DNA from 2 places in the Priestia sp. YIM B13486 genome. Region 2 is predicted to be linked to the other one. Evidence: riboswitches for the same ligand, from Rfam matches in the RefSeq annotation. Region 2 holds a riboswitch; the other holds the start of a gene.
What was found. A riboswitch is a leader RNA that binds a small molecule or an ion and turns the genes downstream of it on or off. The one in region 2 is predicted to bind cobalamin.

Region 1: it holds a riboswitch for cobalamin, as region 2 does, so the genes downstream of both, ACFX4G_RS05240 (ABC transporter substrate-binding protein) here and ACFX4G_RS11115 (cobyric acid synthase) in region 2, are expected to answer to the same signal.

The regions. Positions count from the first base shown of each region.
Region 1 is NZ_JBHZOZ010000002.1:205,534-208,659, forward strand. It holds gene ACFX4G_RS05230 (YpjP family protein) at 1-520, shown strand, start outside; gene ACFX4G_RS05235 (thioredoxin family protein) at 709-1,023, shown strand; cobalamin riboswitch at 1,114-1,246, shown strand; gene ACFX4G_RS05240 (ABC transporter substrate-binding protein) at 1,505-2,464, shown strand; gene ACFX4G_RS05245 (adenosylcobinamide amidohydrolase) at 2,553-3,126, shown strand, end outside.
Region 2 is NZ_JBHZOZ010000003.1:526,038-529,163, forward strand. It holds gene ACFX4G_RS11105 (APC family permease) at 1-798, shown strand, start outside; gene ACFX4G_RS11110 (YdcF family protein) at 861-1,424, opposite strand; cobalamin riboswitch at 1,572-1,751, shown strand; gene ACFX4G_RS11115 (cobyric acid synthase) at 1,844-3,126, shown strand, end outside.

The DNA.
Region 1 (3,126 bases), on a different contig from region 2:
CGTTGATGATGCAAAAGCGGACAAGCAACATAAAGCAGGGTATGTAAGAGAAACAACTCCTGTCACAGCTGTTATAGAAGATATTCATTTGCCATATGAAGAACCAAAATATGAAGACGTTTCATCATTTGTTACGTATGCAATGGAATCAGCTGAAAAACAGTCAGTGGAAAAATTCGGAACAAAAATTGGACCTGTCATTGAAGATGAATTTCGTCAAGCAGTGTTACCTAAAATTGAAGAAGTGCTGACCGACATTGGCACTGAACGTGAACAGTCAATTCAGAATCTCGAGATAAGCGAGCATCCTGCTGCTGGCTACGGTGAAAAGATTTTCCATGTATATGACCGGGAAACCGGTCAGGACTTAATACGATTTCATGTACGGCGTGAAAATCCTCCAAAAGATGGATACTGGTTTAATTTTCACTATCATGCGGCTGCAGATAATTTTCAGAAGCATTATGATTTAGGGAAAATTTATTGGAACCGAAACATGCCGCCTAAATGGTTTAGCTGATAATAGACACAACATTCTGCGATTTCGAAATGTTAGCTTTTTTAAGCTAGCATTTTTTTACGTCTAAAACCGTTAGGGTCTAAATAAGCTGAAACATTAGCACAACGATAAAAAAATCGTTTATAATGAAGTCAGACTTCTTACCATAGAATAGTGAGAAGGAACGAATAGATGCTGGAGGTAACACAATGAAACAATTTACGGAAGAAAAACAATTTCGCGAACAAATTAAGAACGAAACACTAAGCGTTGGGATTTTTACGACAACGTGGTGTCCTGATTGCAAACGTTTGGATATGTTCATTGATGAAATCGTTGATGAAAATACAGATAAAGCATGGTTTAAAATTGACAAGGATGAGTTTGAAGAACTTTCTGCTGAAAACAATGTAATGGGTATTCCTTCTCTTCTTGTATATAAAAACGGTGAAAAAATTGCACACTTGCACAGTGCAAATGCTAAAACGCCTGAAGCGGTCCGTGAATTTTTAGCAACTCTTTAATCCCTTAAGCTGCGAGAGCATTCTCGCAGCTTTTTTTGTGAGAATGGCTATTTCCATTTTTCCATGAGTGGGGTATACTAGGACAAGTGAATAATCGTAAAGCAATAAGGTCTCAATTTAAAGATTGAGTGAAAAGGGAAGTCTGGTGAAAAACCAGCGCGGTCCCGCCACTGTAAGCGCTTTGTGCGTAAGTCAGGAGACCTGCCTTATTGTTAGCTGTGAAACCTTCGAGGAAGGGTGAAGCAGGGTAATGAACATACATATCAAGTATAGTGAACGGATTCTTTTCCTGCTTATCTTGACGTTACCTGCTTTGCTTTCAATTGAAAGTAAAGCTTTTTTATTTTGAAGCTGCCGGCGAGCAGTATACATAGTCAAAGCGGAAAAACGGGATAGCGCTGCTTTTTGCATGATCATTTGCTTTTTCTTTAACGTGGAGGTTTCGTATTCACAATGAACAATATATAGGGGGAGTATTTAGATGAAAAAATGGCTTTCGTATTCCATTATTGCACTGTTAGTCATCGTACTTGCTGCATGCGGTGCAGGCAGCCAAAGTAACAGTGATAAAAAAACGAAGCAAGATACGGCACAAACGTCACAAGCTGCATTTCCAGTGAAGGTAAAAGACGCGCGTGATAAAGAAATTACGTTGAAAAAACAGCCTAAGAAAATTGTTTCCTTAATGCCAAGTAATACGGAGATTGTATATGCCCTTGGCCTTGAAAAAGAATTAGTCGGTGTTACAAGCAACGATGATTATCCTAAAAGCGTAAAGAAAAAAGCGCAGGTAGGAGATATGAACGTTAATGCGGAAAAAGTTATTGCTTTAAATCCTGATTTAGTGCTGGCACACGCTTCAAGTATGGGCGTTTCGGATGAAGTATTTAAACAAATTGAAAGTGCGGGTATTCCGGTATTTGTTGTAAAAGATTCAACAACGTTTGATACGGTTTATGATTCTATTACGCAAATCGGTAAATTAACAGGTAAAACAAAAGAAGCTAATCAAACAATTAAAGACATGAAAGAAAAAGTAGCTTCAATTGAGAAAAAAGCAAAAACGATTTCAAAAGAAGATCGTAAAAAAGTATGGATAGAGGTATCAGGAGCTCCTGAGATTTATACAACAGGAAAAGGTACGTTCATGAACGAAATGCTTACTATGATCGGTGCTGATAACGTAGCAGCTAGTGAAAAAGGTTGGGTTAAGTTTTCTGAAGAGCAAGTTGTTAAGTTAAACCCTGACGTTATTATCGCAACGTATGATGCAGACAAAAATGAGATTATGAAGCGTCCCGCTTGGAGCAGCATGACTGCTGTAAAAGAGGGTAACATCGAGAAGGTTGATCAAAACAAAATCAATCGCTTAGGACCTCGTATTGTAGATGGCTTAGAGGACTTAGCAAAAGCAGTATACCCTGAGGTGTACAATAAATAAGAAGAGGGACCATATTCCAGTTCGAATTGAAAAGGGGATTGGTCCCTTTTCACATCTTAAAATTGAAGAAAGGCCTGAGCTTTTAATCATGAAAACCGAGACTTCTTATAAAACATACAGCTCAGGGGTTTTAGGAACAGGCATTACGGAAACGGACACCTTTTACAATCGATTTGTTCACAAAGACTATTATTCAGATACTCCTTCTTTGGAGTATGAGCAATATTTGATGAAAGAAAATGTGCGCCATGAGCAAATCGTAGGGTTGATGACAGCCGTTTGGTTAAAAGAAAGAGCGGTTTACTGTTATGAAGGCTACGGAGTAAGAGTAGCTTCCGTGATAACGGCTGGAGTAGGAAACGCAGTAGATATTACAGCTGACGAAGCTGTCCCATTTTATTCCTCTCCTGGTACAATTAATATGTTTTTTTTCGTGGAAGGTACGCTTACGGATGCAGCGTTTTTACAGCTTTTTATTGCGGCCACAGAAGCTAAAACAAAAACGCTGTCACAGCTGGGCGTCATAGATCCGGCTACAAAGACGATTGCTACGGGAACATCTACGGACAGCATCTCAGTTGCAGCGTCTCAGCAAGGACCATTATATGAATATGCAGGCTCTATGACCGCTTTAGGGCAAGCGGTAGCTAAGCTGGTGAAAA
Region 2 (3,126 bases):
GGTAACATCCCGGCTGATATGCTATCAGGAGGATGGGGAACAATTCAAGAGCAATTCTCTTTACCATTTAAAGATATTGCACTTATTTTAGGCCTTGGCTGGTTAGTAACGCTTGTTATTTTTGATGCTATTTTATCACCAGGCGGTAACGGGAACATCTTCATGAATACAACTTCTCGTTTAGTTTATGCGTGGTCTCGTAATGGAACATTATTTAAACGTTTCTCAAAAGTAGATAAGAAAACAGGAATTCCACGTGCGTCACTATGGCTATCATTTGGAATGTCCGTATTCTGGACACTGCCATTTCCTTCTTGGGAAGCGCTAGTAAACGTATGTTCAGTGGCACTTATTCTGTCTTATGCGATTGCGCCAATTTCAGCTGCTGCATTCAGAGTAAATGCAAAAGACCTTAAAAAACCTTTTAAATTAAAAGGCATGAGCGTTATTGCTCCTGTTTCATTTATTTTCTGTTCATACATCGTATATTGGTCAGGGTGGACGACAATTTCTTGGCTGCTAGGATCACAGCTTCTAATGGTTGTTATCTACGTAGCGTTTAAGAAATACGTACCAACTGACGTTGTAAAATTTGCACAGCAGCTTAAATCTGCTTGGTGGCTAGTTGCTTATTATATTATTATGCTTGTTATCTCTTATCTAGGTTCATTTGGTGGAGGACAAGGTGTGCTAAGCAACCCGCTTGACTTAATTTTAATTGCCCTTGTTTCACTTGGTATTTTCTACTGGGCGAAATACACAGGTTTACCAAAAGCAGTTATCGATACAGATGATTAATAAAAAACACGGCATGAATTCATGCCGTGTTTTTTATTTGTAGAGCTACTTACTCTATTTATTTATTTATCAAACAGCCATGTTTTTAAAATAGCAGCATACTCACGAAAGTAGGCTTGAAGTTTAATTGAATTTGGTGTTTTTGCACCTAAAGGATAAACGTCAAAGCCTTGACGTTTGGCAATAATAGAGGCGCGAAATAAATGAAAATCACTGCTAACAAGCACGACTTTTTTGTGTTGAATATCAACTTTCTGTTTAGTAAAAGTAAAATTCTCAAAAGTAGAAGTTGACTGATTTTCTTTTATAATTCGATTCTTCTTAATTCCTTCTTTCCGCAGAAAACGATAGGCTGCCTCTGCTTCAGAAATTTCTTCATCGGATCCTTTTCCACCCGTTACGATAACTTTTGTTTGTTGATTGGCTTGTAAATAAGATAAGGCCGTCTTTACTCGTTCTTTTAAACTAGGAGACATTTGGTCACCATCTACTTTAGAACCTAAAACGAGCACATAATCTGCGTTTTGTGGAACAGGCTTGTGAGCAGTTTGATACATACAAAAAGATATGATTGCTATATAAAGAACAAACACGCTGATAAAGACATAAATGATTTTTTTCTTCAACTGTGAGCACCTTCCTAGCTATTCCATAAGATGTTTGGAAAATAATTGTTATTATAGCATACGAGACCCAAATAAGTATAAACACAGTAATATATAATAATAGAAGAAAATCGTTATTGTGAATGGGTATAAAATTCGTTACAATAAAGAATAAATGATTTTAAAAGTGCCTCTAAGGAGGATAATAGGGAAATCGGTGTAAATCCGGTGCAGCCCCCGCTACTGTAAATGTGGATGAACCTGCAAAGACCCACTAGTCAAGCTAGGAAGGGTGCAGAAGTAAAATGAAGCATAAGCCAGGAGACCTGCTTTTAAAAACCCCTTATTTTTCGGTGGGAGAAATAAGTCAAGACAATGTGTTAATGAGCGCATGACCAAACCTTGACTTCTACAGTTAAGGTTTTTTTATGTGGTAGGGAGTGGAAAAAGTGAAAAAAGGAAAACCGCTTATGATTCAAGGAACGCACTCAGACGCTGGAAAAAGCATGATTGCTACAGCATTTTGCCGTATTTTTAAAGAAGACGGCTATCAAACTGCACCGTTTAAATCGCAAAATATGGCGCTTAATTCATACATTACAATGGATGGAAAAGAAATTGGCAGAGCGCAAGGAATTCAAGCAGAAGCGGCTGGAGTAGAAGCAACAACCAATATGAACCCTATTTTAATTAAACCTACTCGTGATCATGAATCTCAAATAGTTGTTCACGGAAAACCGCTACGTAATATGTTTGCTTTTCAGTATCGGCAAGAATTTTTTAATGAAGGTTTGAACGTTATCACGGAAGCTTATAAAGAGCTTGCCAATCATTATGATCGAATTGTGATTGAAGGCGCTGGAAGTCCTGCCGAAGTCAATTTGAACGATCGGGAACTCGTAAATATGCGCGTTGCAAAAATAGCAGAAGCGCCTGTTGTGTTAGTAGGAGATATTGATAAAGGTGGCGTTTTCGCGAGCCTAGTGGGTACTCTTCAATTGCTTCCAGATGAACACAAGTCTAGAGTTATCGGAGTGTTAATTAATAAATTCCGAGGAGATTTAGAACTTTTAAAACCAGGGTTGAAGTGGTTTGAAGAATACACGGGTGTTCCGGTTCTAGGAGTTATTCCTTATATGAACAACGTGGAAATTGATGCGGAAGATTCGTTATCACTTAGAAATTACTCAACGCTTGTGAATCCCTTAAAAGAAATTGATATTGCGGTCATCTCGTACCCGCGCATCTCAAATTTTACAGACATCGATCCTTTAAGCTTAGAAGAAGACTGTCACGTGAGGCTTGTAACCAAGCCGTCGCAATTAGGTACGCCTGATTTAATTGTTTTGCCAGGAAGCAAAAATACGATTGAAGATGCTCAGTTTTTACAAGAAAGCGGCCTGGATCTAGCCATTAATCAAGTCTTGAACACAACGAACGTTCACGTCATTGGCATCTGCGGAGGATATCAAATGCTAGGGGAGACAATTACAGACCCTGATGCAGTAGAATCTCGGATTGAATCCATTAAAGGGCTTGGCTTGCTTCCGGTGGAAACCGTTATGACAACCAGCAAAAAAACAGAAAGAGTTTCTGGGTATGTCCAGTTAGAAAATGAAAGAGTTTCGATTGAAGGCTACGAAATTCATATGGGAAAGACGGTTTCTAAGAGCACCACGAAAGCTTTTGCAGTGGTAGAGCATGAAAAAGAAGGAACGGTTAA